Regions from separate parts of the Paenibacillus sp. FSL R10-2199 genome, predicted to be linked through region 1. Evidence: riboswitches for the same ligand, from Rfam matches in the RefSeq annotation. Region 1 holds a riboswitch; the other holds the start of a gene.

What was found. Region 1 has a riboswitch for cyclic di-AMP ahead of NYE33_RS14895 (alpha/beta fold hydrolase). Riboswitches for the same ligand answer to the same signal wherever they lie in the genome.
Region 2: another riboswitch for cyclic di-AMP. It lies ahead of NYE33_RS22750 (alpha/beta fold hydrolase); the one in region 1 lies ahead of NYE33_RS14895 (alpha/beta fold hydrolase).

What each region holds. Positions count from the first base shown of each region.
Region 1 covers NZ_JBBOBO010000001.1:3,436,042-3,443,348, reverse strand. Annotated here, with positions in the region: gene NYE33_RS14905 (response regulator) at 1-357, shown strand, start outside; gene NYE33_RS14900 (MerR family transcriptional regulator) at 520-921, opposite strand; gene NYE33_RS14895 (alpha/beta fold hydrolase) at 1,207-1,566, opposite strand; cyclic di-AMP (ydaO/yuaA leader) riboswitch at 1,574-1,730, opposite strand; partial or broken gene mnhG (monovalent cation/H(+) antiporter subunit G) at 1,704-2,033, opposite strand; gene NYE33_RS14885 (Na(+)/H(+) antiporter subunit F1) at 2,023-2,316, opposite strand; gene NYE33_RS14880 (Na+/H+ antiporter subunit E) at 2,316-2,798, opposite strand; gene NYE33_RS14875 (Na+/H+ antiporter subunit D) at 2,804-4,279, opposite strand; gene NYE33_RS14870 (Na(+)/H(+) antiporter subunit C) at 4,276-4,608, opposite strand; gene NYE33_RS14865 (Na+/H+ antiporter subunit A) at 4,596-7,307, opposite strand, start outside.
Region 2 covers NZ_JBBOBO010000001.1:5,183,815-5,191,121, reverse strand. Annotated here, with positions in the region: gene NYE33_RS22770 (ABC transporter ATP-binding protein) at 1-547, shown strand, start outside; gene NYE33_RS22765 (carbohydrate ABC transporter permease) at 544-1,422, shown strand; gene NYE33_RS22760 (carbohydrate ABC transporter permease) at 1,435-2,262, shown strand; gene NYE33_RS22755 (ABC transporter substrate-binding protein) at 2,329-3,639, shown strand; cyclic di-AMP (ydaO/yuaA leader) riboswitch at 3,820-3,952, shown strand; gene NYE33_RS22750 (alpha/beta fold hydrolase) at 3,960-4,769, shown strand; gene NYE33_RS22745 (MarR family winged helix-turn-helix transcriptional regulator) at 4,883-5,569, shown strand; gene NYE33_RS22740 (MATE family efflux transporter) at 5,809-7,161, shown strand; gene NYE33_RS22735 (RCC1 domain-containing protein) at 7,255-7,307, shown strand, end outside.

The DNA.
Region 1 (7,307 bases):
GAGATCCAGCCCGCTCTCCGTTTCAAGCTTCCTCCGCTGTCCATCCAGCCGCTCGTTGAGAATGCAGTAAGACATGGATTGCTGAGCCGGGCGAAGGGCGGCGAACTGGTGGTGCGCATATATCAGGCGGAAGCTGGCGCCTGTGTACAGATTATAGATAATGGCAAAGGGATTCCGGCTGCCGAGATTGAGAACCTCCTAAGCCTTACCCGGCATAACACCGGGGGAATCGGCTTAAGGAATACCAACCGCCGCTTGGTTCAGCGGTATGGCCAGGGTCTTCTTATCCAGAGTGAACCGGGCAGGGGCACGACAGTATCGTTCATGATTCCTCTTGATAATCATCCGGTATCTTAAGTTCCAACCGGATTTCACCACCTCATAAATCACGTCTAATGTCCGCGCATCTGGGCATTACTCCCGATACCTCGGTTACGCGGGGGCAGTGGCTGAGTCTAAGCAAAATGGACAAGCTCAAACCATGAAGCTGCCGCTCATTGAATTCGGGCCGGAATGTATTTATTGCACCTTCAAGTGGTTAAGATGATCCGCAATCCGGTTAAGCTCATCGGCAAGCGCCGCCAGGGAAGCAACAAGCAGCTGCTGTCTGTCCGGCTTCTTCGGCTCGGCGCTGATTTTCTCCATTGGCGGAGGAGGTTGCAACTCCTTCTTGTCCTCTTTGCCATACATCGGAAAGCCGTCTTCAATCAGCAGACGAACAATGGTACTAAGATGGTAACGCTCTGCACGCAGTTCACTGATCCGCTTCAGTAGTTTCAAAGTTTCATAAGGGTAAAGCACCTGGTCTCCCTGACGGGTCGCGGCTACAAAATAAGAGAAATACTCTAGCCATCTCTTCACTGTGGTCGGAGGTAATTTCGATATCGTGATCAATTCCAGCTGCGTGTAATGGCGAACCATAACATCTCTCCTCTTTCTAGTGGACTTATATATTTTAATGGTATTCGTGTTCCACGAAATAAATGTGTGAAATTACTTATTTGCGTTTTTTCGCATCAAAAACGGCCAACTGCCTGCGAAGGCAGTTGGCCGTAGATACATCCGGCTATGGGAAAATGCACGTTTACGAAGAAGTGGGCCGATCCACTGGATATTGCAGTCCCGCCGGACCCGCCGGTTTCGCCGGAGGCTTGAGGTTACCCTTCCCTCACTGTTCAGTTCCTTGAACAACCGATCCATTCAAAGTCATAAATGACCGCACCATACTCTGCTGCAATTTCCTTCGTGCGGTCTGTCGAGCTGGGCGAGCACAGCACCACTGGAACAAGCTACGATCACAGCCTTCTCTACAGATAAAGCGTCCAATAACAGCTTCAAATCTTCACATTGTGTGTCTACGATCCGGCTAATCTCCACATCCATTTTCCCCGATTGCCCGTTCCCTCTTAGATCAAATACGATCACTTTCGCACGCTTGCTGAAATAATCCGCTTGCGGCTCAAACAGATGATGGGAGGTCGAATAATCATGAATAAAAACAATGGGCAGACCGTTGCCCGACATCTCGTAATATAGCGACGTTCCATTCACTTCAATATGCGGCATAAACAGTGCATCCTCTCATGAACGCTTGCGGGGTTAGCTGCCGGATTCGGGCCTGAAAGTAGCCCTACTCGTTTTTCCCGAGATTCACCCCATATAACCTGGAAGTATTATTTTGCAGACGTTTCCTGACTTTCTTCCCCCAGGACCTTCAGATCATCCTGTATGCTTCCCTTCCATAAGGGAACTCCGGAACGGTAGGCTGCCCGGCCATTTAAATGGCCTGCCACCGGTGAAGTGATGAATACAAAAACAATCGCCAGCAGCAGCTTGATATTAACCGTTCCGTCTTTAAACCAAAAGTACAGGAAGCCTCCTGTCAGCAGACACAGCACCCCGAAGGTTGCACTTTTGGTAGCCGCATGTGAACGCAGGTACACATCAGGCAGCCGGACCAAGCCGAAGGCACTTAAGCCGCAGAAGACTGCACCCATCACCACAAGAATGGAGCTAATCAGTTCACCTGTCATTCGGGTTCCCTCCATCCTCTATAACGGCTCCCCGTTCAATATATCTGGCCAGTGCCGTTGTTCCAATAAACGTCAGAATACCGATAACCAGAATAACTTCAAGAAAATCCTGGGTATCCAGCAGCATACAGAAAACAGTGATCATTGCGAGTACATGAATGCCTATCGTATCGAGCGCGGCAACCCTGTCTGAACGGGTTGGCCCTTTCAGGAGACGGAACAGGCATGCCAGCATCGCCAGCGCCAGAATGATCATTGCCACGGTTAGCATAACTTGGATCATTACCGGGTCACCTCCATAATCGCTTGTTCGAAAGTGCCTCTAATCTGCGCGACAAGCAGCTCTGCATCTTTAATATCAATTGCATGAATGTACAGCGTCCTGCCATCCTTCGAAACATCAAGAGTCAGGGTTCCCGGCGTCAGACAGATCAGGCACGATAACAGCGTAACCTCCCAAGCCGAGGTCAAGGCAGTCTCATAAGCAAAGATACCGGGACGTATAGCCAGCTTTGGACGGATGATATGGCCGATGACCACGAAATTCGAGACCGTAAGTTCACGGGCAAAGATCAGCAGAAGCTTCAGTATAGCCCATATACGTATGAGATAGAATGGCCGGGTCCGGGCCAGGGATTTCGTCAAAATCAGCAATAATATAATACCGATGACGTAGCCCGCTATGAAGCTTGAGCCAGAGCCATCGTTATTTATCGCCATCCACAGAAAGGCAATCAACAGATTTAAGAGGAATTGTAGGGCCATCTTCTCTACTCCTTCATTATGGCTTCAATGTACCGCGCAGGTGACGCCAAAACCTCGCCTGCCTGCGATACATAAGCATAGACGGACTCGGCACCGACCCCCATAGCAATCACAAGCAGCAGGAGTCCGGCGGCAATAGCCGATGCAGCCTTCAAGTTCACTCTAGGCAATTCATTCACCGGTTCATTTCCCCAGAACGCCAGCCTGAACACCTTCATCAGGGAATACAGCACCAGTAAGCTCGATCCTAGTCCAATTAAGGACAACGTCAGCATTCCCTCAGCCAGAGCTCCGCGGATGATCAGAATCTTGCCGGCAAACCCGCTCAGCGGCGGAATACCTGTCAGGGCAAGAGCAAGGATAAAGAACATCCAGCCGATGAACGGATACCTTTTAATCATCCCGCCCATACTGCCTAGCCGGTCAGTTCCGGCTGCGGATATAATCATCCCGCCCAGAATAAACATGAGTCCCTTGGCCAGCATATCGTGCAGCAGATAGAAGACCGCCCCATTCAGTGAATCTGCAGTCCCTGCAGCGAGTCCAAAGGCTACAAATCCAACGCTGATAATGATGTTATAATTCAGAATCCTCGGGATATCCTTATAAGCTACTGCCCCCAGGCTGCCCAGAATCATGGTAGCAGCAGCCATCCAGGCAATCCAGTCATGGGTGAAGCCGGGATCGTTAACAAACAGCAGCGTGAAGGTGCGGATGATTGCATAGAGTCCCACTTTGGTCAGCAGTGCACCGAACAACGCTCTAACAGCCGCCGGAGGCGCACTGTATGACCCTGGAAGCCAGAAGAACAGGAACAGCCCTGCCTTTAGGGAAAATACAATCAGGAACAAAACAGCAATCACATTAAGCACGCCGCCTTGTCCCGCTTCAGCGATACGCTGGGACAGGTGTGCCATGTTGAGTGTTCCTACTGCTGCATAGAGATAAGCTACCGCTGCTACAAACAGTGTCGAGGATACGATATTGATGAGCAGATATTTCGATGTTTCTCTTAGCTGAAGCTTGGTCCCTCCGAGTGAGATGAGCGCATAAGAAGAAATCAGCATGACCTCAAAAAAGACAAACAGGTTGAAAATATCTCCGGTAAGAAACGAGCCGTATACCCCGACCAGCAAAAACTGAAAGAACGTATAATAATAGAACCGCTCCCGCTTCTCTCCAATACTGCTGAAAGAGTAGCACAGAATCGCAAAGCTGACGATCGAAGCCATCATTACCAGCAATACAGCAAACATATCACCTACAAATACAATCCCGTACGGAGGAGCCCAGCCCCCCATCTGCAAGGTCTGTATGCCCTCAGAGTGGACACGTGAAACCAGCAGCACTGCAACCAGAATGTTCAGCAGACCGCTGAGCGCACTAATCACGCGCTGAAGCCGGATCTTCTCTTTGAGAAAAATCAGGATGACAGCCGTAGTCAGCGGAATGAGAATCGGGAGTACCAATAGATTGCTCATTCGTTGTCCTCCTTAATGCTGTCAATTTCGTCAGTACCCAGCGTCTGGTAAGACCGGTACGCGAGTACGAAGTAGAAGGCTGTAACCCCAAAGCTGATAACTATGGAGGTTAGAATCAATGCCTGCGGCAGCGGATCAACATAAGTATCCGCTTTGCCCAGCACAGGGGCTGCACCCTTTTTGAGCCCGGCCATTGTGAGCAGCAGCAGATGGACACCATGCGTCAGCAGGGAGGTTCCCAGCACAATGCGCAGCAGGCTTTTGGACAGAATCAGGTACACACCGATCGTGAAGAGAATGCCGACCGCAACCGCCATTAGGAGTTCCATTTCTTTTCCCCTCCGATCGATAAAATGATGTTCATCGTTACACCGACCACGGCCAGGTATACGCCAAGGTCAAACAGGACGGCAGTCGCCAGCTCCGTATCGCCAAGCACTGGCAGATGAAAATGGCCGAAAGCATGACTTAGAAAAGGAGCGTCAAACAGGAATGAGCCTGACGCTGTTAGAATAGCCAGCAGGAGTCCGGAAGCTGTAAGCAGCCGGTAATTCACAGGTAACACCTTACGTACCTGATCCATTCCAAATGCGATTGTAATGAGGATCAGCGCAGCAGAAGTCATCAAAGCCCCGATAAAGCCTCCCCCCGGATGATTATGTCCGGCAAAGAACAGATACAGGGAGAATATCAGAATAATGAGGACAATCCCCTTGGACATTGTCTGCAGAATCACGTCATTGCTGCGCAGCGGTAATTTTTCATTCTTGGCGGGTTGGAGCGGCGGCAACTCCTCTTCCATTCTCAAATGAATCAGACCATAAATGGCCAGTGAGGCGATGCCAAGCACCATGATTTCAAACAAGGTATCGAACCCGCGGAAATCTACCAGGATGACGTTAACAACATTCTTGCCGCCAGCCAGGTTATAGCTTTCTTTCAGGAAAAACTCGGAGATAGGTTCAAAAGGACTGGTACCCATAGCCGCCAGAGCGATCAACGTCATTGTAATGCCGGCTCCAAGCGCTATGATCAGATTGGGCAGCTTAAAGCGCAGCGGCTCTCTCTGCTTCTTCAGCTTAGGTAAATACCGGAAACAAAGAAGGAACAGAATGACCGATACGGTCTCTATAATCATTTGGGTGAGTGCAAGATCCGGTGCCCGGAAAAGAACGAAGAGCAGCGTCACCATGTACCCTACACCACCGGTGAAAAGAATCGCGTTAACACGTGACTTGGCAAATGGAACAGCAAAGGCAGCCAACAGCATTGCTGCTACAACAGCCGTTTCATAAAAAGACAATGAGGCATACTGATCCATGCCAAAGCTTATGCCTGACTGCAGCAGCAGAACTGTGAGTAACGAAATGATGAAAAAGCTGAAAATATAGAGCAGGTAATGGCGATTGGAACCAGTCATATAGGCATCAGTCAAACGTCTTGAACCATTCTCCAGCAGTCTTAGCGAGAAGTCATACATACGGTTCAGCGTATTGCGTCCGCTTGCTTCGCGGTCCAGTACCCGCAGCCGGGTATAGATTCTAAATAACAGTGTACCTGCGGCTATAACGCCGAGGGTCATGAAGATTTCCGGTGTCCAGCCATGCCAGAAATGAATAGAAACTTCAAAAGCTTCTTCCGGTGCGAGTATCCCCGTATGGATGGAAGACATTGCCGGTTCAATCAGCGTAGCAGAGACCAGGTCAGGGAAGAATGCAAACACTACAGCAAGTGAAATTAGAATCACCGGTGACAGCAAGAGACCCAGTGGAGCTTCATGCGGAATTTTATCCAGTTTGTCTTCCCTCAGCTTGCCGCGGAAGGTCTTGAAGACAAAAATCATGCTATATACAAAGGTAAACACACTGGCAATCCAGGCAATTACCGGAAAGAGCTGCGTCCAGTATCCTGAGCTCAGGATGTCAAACTCCCGGATATTAAGCATAGAGGTGAAGAACATTTCTTTACTAAGGAATCCGCTGAATGGCGGCAATCCAGCCATGGAGAACGCCCCGATCAATGCGACAGAGAAGGTGACTGGCATGAGAGACATAAGCCCTCCAAGCTTGCGCAGATCACGGGTACCCGTCTCGTGGTCAATGATGCCCACAACCATAAACAGACTGCCTTTAAATACAGCATGATTAATGAGATGAAAGAGCGCTGCAGTAGTAGCCATCGTATAAAAAACCGCATCCCCCGTGCCGGTAAAGAAGGCTGCCGCCGACCCGAGTCCCAGCAAAGACATGATCAATCCGAGTTGACTGATCGTGGAGTACGCGAGTAAGGCCTTGAGATCCGTTTGCCGGATGGCTTTGAACGAACCATAGATCAGAGTTACCAGTCCTGTGACAGAAACGAGCCAGAACCACTCGGATGCTCCGGCATATAGAGGGGTGAGCCGCGCCACCAGATAGATCCCCGCCTTAACCATGGTAGCCGAGTGAAGGTATGCACTTACCGGAGTCGGCGCTTCCATAGCATCAGGCAGCCAGATATGGAACGGAAACTGGGCGGATTTCGTAAAGGCACCCAGGAGAATAAGCAGCATGGACGGGATAAACATGGCACTTTCGGTCAAGGTCCCTGCCTGTGCAACAATCTCGCGGATACTATAAGTGCCGGTCATTATATACAGAAGATTAAATCCGGCAAGCATCGCCAGACCGCCGAACACTGTGATCAGCATGGACTTCAATGCTCCATAGGAGGATCTTTCCCGGCGGTGCCAGAAGGCAATGAGCAGGAACGAAGAAATGCTCGTCAGTTCCCAGAATCCGTACAGCACCATCAGATTATCTGACAGGACAACACCCAGCATTGCTCCCATAAACATGAGCAGGTACATATAAAACTGGCGGATTCCTTCCATCAGCTTATCGAGATAATAAATGGAATAGAGCACAACCAGGGCACCCATTCCGGTAATCAGCAGGACAAAGAGCAAGCTGAGTCCGTCCAGCACCAGAGAAATATTTACCCCAAAGGACGGCATCCAGTTGATATTGTTAACAATAGGCTCGCCAGC
Region 2 (7,307 bases), 1.7 Mb from region 1:
GCTGGGTGCGACCTTTGTCTACGTAACCCATGACCAGGTGGAGGCGATGAGCATGGGCACCCGGATCGTGCTGATGGATAGCGGGAAGGTCATGCAGGAGGATAACCCGCACAACCTGTATTACGATCCGGCCAACCTGTTCTCCAGCCGTTTCATCGGCACCCCGCCGATGAATATTCTCGCCCTTGACCGCTGCGGGGAAGACATCCATAAGCTGGCTCCGCAGCAGGCCCGGTATCTCGGCTTCCGGCCGGAGAAAGCGAAGTTTACCCTGGAGCCGGGAATGGAGCCGGACAATACCGTTAGCCTGACGGGTACGCTCAGCGGCCGGGAGCTGCTCGGGTCGGAGATTATCTACAAAGTGCAGCTGGAGAACGGGCTGATCATTTCGGTGAAATGCTTCGACCGTCCGGAACGCGAGCTGGAAGCAGTGAGACTCTACGTGAAGAAGGAGCATCTGGCATTCTTCGATGCGCAGGAGCAGCGGGTCCGGGAAGCTGCACAGTCCGGAATCAGCACTGCCGGAAGCACCGGTGATTCGGCATGAAGCGGCTGCGCCCGTCCGTGAAGCTGCTTCCCTATCTGCTGGTTGCTCCGGCAGTGATCATCCTGACCGTATTTTATCTCTATCCGATTCTGTACAACATCTATTTGAGCTTCTTCACCTGGAATATGCGCGGGCCGATGAAGTTCGCCGGACTCAGCAACTACGCAGAGCTGTTCAGCGGCCGGGATTTCCTCCATACCCTGCTCAATACGCTGCTGTACATGGTGATGGACGTTGGGCTGGTGATGGTGCTGGCGATGGGGCTGGCGCTCTTTTTACAGAAAAACACGCCGCTGAACCGCTTCATCCAGACGCTGAGCTTCACGCCCAATATCATCTCGCTGGTATCCGTATCGCTGATCTGGATGTGGCTGATGAACACGGATACGGGGCTGTTCAATTATCTGCTGTCTGTGCTGGGAGCAGCGCCGGTGGGCTGGCTGACCGATAAGGATGTGGCGCTGTTCTCGCTGGTGCTGGTCTCGGTCTGGAAATCCGTCGGGTTCAATGCACTGATCATTTGCTCCGCCTTGGGCTCTATTCCGGGTTACCTCTATGAGGCCGCTGCTCTGGACAATGCGTCCAAGCGTTCCGTTTTCTTTCAAATTACGCTGAAGATGATCTCACCGACCTTGTTCTTCCTGATCCTGATGAATATCATCGGCTCCTTCCAGGTGTTCGAGACGATCAATATCATGACACAGGGTGGTCCATCCAACGCCACGAACACGCTGATCTTCAGCATTTATAAGCAGAGCTTCGAATATTACCGGGTCGGCTACGCTTCCGCAATGGCGGTCGTGCTGATGGGTATCGTGGGTCTGATTACGATTTTCTACTTCAAAGCACTGAATAATCGGGTTCATTACCGCTAAAGGGGTGAAACAATGAGAGTTTGGCTCCGGCTGCCGGGCGCAGGACTGCGGATCATTGTATCTGTTCTGCTGATCGTGATCTTCCTGATGCCGTTCTATTGGATGATCCTCACCGCGTTCAAGACGCTGGGCGAGGTGCTCCGGATGCCGCCGAAATTCTGGGTGGACTCGCTGCAGTGGCAGAACTTCCGGGATGCTTTTACGAGGATTAACTTTCTGCATTATACCCGGAATTCCCTGATCATTACACTCGGGACGATGCTCGGCCAGCTGGTCGTTGTTGTGCCGGCAGCCTATGCATTCGCAAGATATCAATTCAAGGGTAAAAACGCGCTGTTCGGCATCGTGCTCGCCACCATGATGATTCCGGGCCAGCTGATCTTTCTGCCAATCTTCGTGATGTTTGCGAAGTCCGGACTGCTGAACACTTATGTATCGCTCATCGTGCCCTTCATTGCCAGCGGTACGGCCATCTTCATGCTGCGGCAGACCTTCATGCAGGTGCCGGATTCCCAGCTGGAGGCAGCCCGTCTGGATAATGCCAGTGAATTTAAAATCATATACACGATCATGATGCCTGCCGCTGTGCCCACCTTGTCCACACTCGCGCTGCTGACGTTCATCGGGACGTGGAACAGTTACTTTTTCCCGCTCGTATGGACCACAACGGATGCTGTCCGGACCTTGCCGCTTGGAATTCAGAAGCTTCAGGATGTGGAGGGGCTCAGCCCGCAGATCGTGATGGCCGGGAATATGATGCTGATCGTGCCGATTCTGCTGGTCTTCCTGATTGCACGCAAGCAGATTATCAAAGCGTTCACCTACATGGGAGTGAAGTAGCGGGAATACCCTGCGGCCTTGCATGTTGAATACCAAATACAGCAGTTCATGGAGGAGAAACGAATAATGAAGGTATGGGGAAAAAGAGTAACTCCGCTGCTCGCCACTGTTGCACTGACCGCCGTTCTTGCAGGCTGTGCCACCACCGAAGCCGAATCCAGTGTAGCGGCCTATGAGAAAGGGGATTCCGTTACCGAGTTGAACTTCTGGACCTCCGCCGTGGAAGATGTAAATCAGAATCTGGTGGACCAGTTCAACGAGACCAAGGGAGCCGAGCTGAATATCCATGTGAATGCTGAATATCAAGGCGATTACTGGGAAATGCAGCAGAAGATCAACGCCGCAGCCATAGCGGGTACGCTGCCGAATGTTTTTATTGATGAAGTGGCAATGACTAAGGGCTTTGCCGACAGTGACATTATTGCCAATCTGGAACCGTTCATGGAAACGGACAAATTCGACACCTCGGATTTCAAAATCGGCGACCTCGGCAACCTGTATCTGGGCGAGGATCTGTATGCCTTTCCGCATATGCGGAGTGTTCCCGTAATGTATGTAAACAAGACGCTCGCCGCTAAAGAGGGACTGGATCCGAACGGTCCGGCGACCTTTGCCGAACTGGAGGCCTATCTGCAGACCGCATATGATGCTACCGGCCAGCCGCCGATGTACCTGTTCAACTATGACTTCTGGGTGATGGAGGCACTGCTGCATTCGTACTCGGATACCAATGTGGTCAATGAGGATGAGACGAAATCCAACATCAACAGCGAAGGTGCAGTGAAGCTGATCTCCTTCATTGAAGATCTGGAATCCAAGGGTCTGATCAAAGTGCTCGGGGTCACGGACAAGGATGCCTACTATGCCTCCATTGCCAATCCGGCCACTGCGCTGATCTTCTCCAGTGTCGGCGGCTACAAAACGTTCGCCGGCATGGCCGCAGAGAGTGGAATTGATCTCGGCGTATCCATGATTCCTGCCGGAGAAGACGGCAAACGGGGCGTCCCGGTCGGCGGATCGAATACGTATCTGGCGAATACGGGAACGGATAATGAGAAGGCGGCCGCTTTCGAATTCATGAAATGGCTGTCGGATACCGAGCAGGCGGCGTATGCTTCTGCCAATACCGGATATCTTCCGACCCGTCTTACTTCCCTGGACACAGACTTGATGAAAGAGACCATAGCTGCTTTCCCTGGCTACAAGGTCGCTTCCGAAGAGCTGGAATTCAGCAAAATGCGTCCGATGACCGGTACGTACCATGAGATTGAAGATCTGATGGGCACACGCATCAACGATATCTGGCTGGAGAACCTGCCAATTCAGGACAGCCTGGACACGCTCGCCAAAGAGGTGGATGACATCCTGAACCGCTGATTATAGATGATGTTTAAAGCAAGCAGAGCAGTGAGTCTCCGGTAACGGGAGAATCGCTGCTCTGCTTTTTGGGTTCACTGCGGCTGGTTTCTGCGCGTGTTGGGCAAATTCACCTAAGCTATTCATTCATAGACGAATATGGGCTATACTGAAGTTTCTGTTAATCTATATCCGCAAAAATATATGTAATCGCTGAGTTCCGTAATGGAAGCGGGGAAACCAAGTTTTCTGGGGTGAATCTCGAGGAATCGAGTAGGGCTACTCTTCAAGCCCGAATCCGGCAGCTAACTCCGTAAGCGACATGAGAGGATGCACAGGTAATGCCGTATATTGACGTCAATGGAACTACCCTCTATTACGAGGTGTCGGGCAGTGGTCTGCCCATTGTTTTTATTCATGATTATTCGACTTCACATCATCTGTTCGAGCCTCAGGCGGAGTATTTCAGCAAGCGGGCGAAAGTGATCTTGTTTGACCTAAGAGGGAATGGGCAATCCGGTAAAATGGATGTGGAGATCAGCCGGATTGTAGACACGCAGTGTGAAGATCTGAAGGGATTATTGGATGGACTGTCCGTAGAACGGGCCGTCATCGTAGCTTGTTCCAGCGGTGCTGTGCTTGCCCAGAAATTCGCCTATCTGAATCCTGAACGGGTAATTAATCTGGTGTTGGTGGACAATTACATCCTAGGAGATTGTACGTCCAAAGGCAGCAAAGTGCTGGAGCTCTTTCAAATCTGCGCATGGGCCGCCCATTATCTTCCGGCTGAAATGTTCATCCGTTCTTTGCGCATTACATATAACAAATGGCTGTCTGCGTATCATATTCTGAGAAGAGAGCTTGTCCATGAACGGACAACAGAATTGATTAAACAGCGTCTGGCACTAAGACATACGGACAGCTACGGGTTTGCACTAAGGCTGCAGGTTCCCGTTCTTTGTGTATCAGGCAATCAGAATGAGCGGGTTCTGGAGCAGGTGAGACAAACAGCGGCCAAATATCCGCTCGCCACGCTGGCAATACTGGAAGATGCCATGTATCCCAGCCATTTATGTCAGCCGCAGCACTTCAACCGGCTACTGCTTGATTACCTGAAAGACCAGCAATGCTTCCAGCGGAAAATTTATTAACGGCACCTGTAGAAAATCTTTGACAAGTATAACAGGTACCGTTATAATAAATTCAACAGGTACCGTTACATTGATTGACAGGTACCGTAAATATATCCCTGGGAGGATTCATAATGAATATGAATGCTGAATTGTACGACAAGCTCGCCAAGCTGCAATGGCTGTTGCAGAGACAGCATCTGAAGAACCACGCCGCTGTTGGCCCTATGGCAGATACGTCACGGGGACAAGGCAGGATCATGGCGTTTCTCCGGATGAAGGACGGAATCAGCACGAAGGATTTATCCTATATGCTGGACATTCGTGTATCCTCGCTCAATGAATTGCTGGCCAAACTGGAGAAGGCCGAATATATCACCCGTCAGCCTTCCGAGACAGATAAACGCATCATGCTGATTTATCTGACGGCGAAAGGGCGGGAGGAAGAGGGCCAGGAGGTTGAGGGCGGCAGCATATTTTCAGTCCTGTCTCCAGAAGAACAGGCAGCCTTCGGTGAATACCTGGTCCGCGTCATTACAGCCTTAGAAGAAGAACTAGGAACAGATGCAGACCGTGATGTAATGGCTATGTGGATGGAGGCCGCTAAGGAGCGCATAGGATCAGCGGAATTCGACAAGCTGATGGCTATGCGCGGACAAATGAGCAGAATGTGGGGAAATATGGATGACGGACGCTTTAGCGGAAGATTCCCCGGATTTGGCCGGGAAGGTCAAGGCGGCGGCATGAACGGCTTCGGCTGGCCTTCCAGAGATGGTAGAGACGGCTCGAAGGACAACTCCAGTGATTCGGATGACAAGTAAGTAAAGCATTTCCTATTAGCAGCAGCGCTGTCTTTCCCGAAGAACTGAAGGCAAAGGCAGCGCAATAAAGATTTTACCAAATACAGTCTGAAACTGACGATTAGTCAACACCCGCTCACGAGACCCGTATTGTCATTTGTTACGGGTTTGTTTGGTGCGGCACAAAGTTCGCAATCAATTTATAGTTAGAATTCTAACTAATATAGAGACTAACATACAGGAAGAAAGTGGTGAACCGCATGGATACAGAAAACCTCCATTACTTTGAAAAAGCACCGGTTGCAAAAGCCGTAGCGCACTTCGCAATACCAATGATGCTTGGAACGTCAATGAGTGTCATCTATTCCATCCTGAATGCATTTTTCATTGGAACGTTAAATAACACTGCCATGTTAACCGCACTTGCCTTAACCTTACCGTTATTCGCGGTCATTATGGCGCTGGGTAACCTGATTGGTGTCGGCAGCAGCGCCTTCATTTCCCGTTTGCTGGGAGAGAAAAATACGGCTGATGTTAAGCATGTGTCTGCATTCGCCTTTTACAGCAGCCTGGTTCTCGGTCTTATCGCGATGGCCGTCGGCCTGCCGCTCATTAATTCTATCGTACATGGCCTCGGGGCAACGCCTGACTCCTTCGGATTTACCAAGGACTACGTCACCATTATGCTTATTGGCTCACCCTTCGTTGTATTATTCTTCACATTGGAGAGTATTGTCCGCTCGGAGGGAGCCGCGATAACATCTATGATTGGTATGCTGCTTAGTGTGGCCGTGAATATAATTCTCGATGCGCTGGTCATCTTCGTCTTCCACTGGGATGTAATCGGTGTTGCGTCTGCCACGGTCATTTCTAACATGGTTGCGAGTGCTTATTACGCCTATCATATAGGATTTAAGAGTCGATTCTTAACAGTCTCACTGAAACAATTCAAGGCCACTAAGGTCATTCTAAGAAATGTATTCAAAATCGGAGTTCCCGTCTTTGTAATGAGTCTCTTCATGGGTGCCATGTCGCTTATCTTTAACCGTTTTCTGGTTGAGTATGGGGAGCAGGCTATTGCGGGCTTCGGAATTTCCTCACGATTGCTGCAATTTCCCGAGTTAATCCTGATGGGCTTAAGTGAGGGCGTCGTGCCGCTTATTGCGTTCTCTTTTGCAGCGAACCGATTGCGCATGAAGCATACCATTCAATTCACCATTAAAACAATTCTGGCGTTAGCCATCTTGTTCGGCGTTATCGTCTACCTGGTCTCTGACCACTTAATTGGTCTATTCACCAATGATCCGCAATTAATTGAAATGGGCAGCTACATTCTGCATGTCACGTTCTTGTCCTTGTTCATTACAGGTATGACGACGCTATTCACGGGGATCTTCCAGGCAACAGCACAAGGGACCGCCGCCTTCATTATGTCAGTTATTCAAGGAATTACTCTGATTCCTGTGCTCTACATTGCCAACCGCATGAACGGATTCCATGGGGTGGTCTGGTCGCTGGTCATTTCCGATGTCGTGGCGTTCCTGGTCGGGGCCATCATGCTGTATGTTCTGCGGAACAAATTACAGCCGGACTTGGTGAGTTTAGCACAGTAGGATCTGGATTCGGCTCTTGATAAGACAGCCAAGGATAGATACTCTAGAGGGAGCCGCAATAATACCGAAGTCTTCAATGAAGGAGCGAGATTCATGAATGTGTTGGAACGTGTGCCTTCCATAGCAGCTGGGTACCGTCATACTGT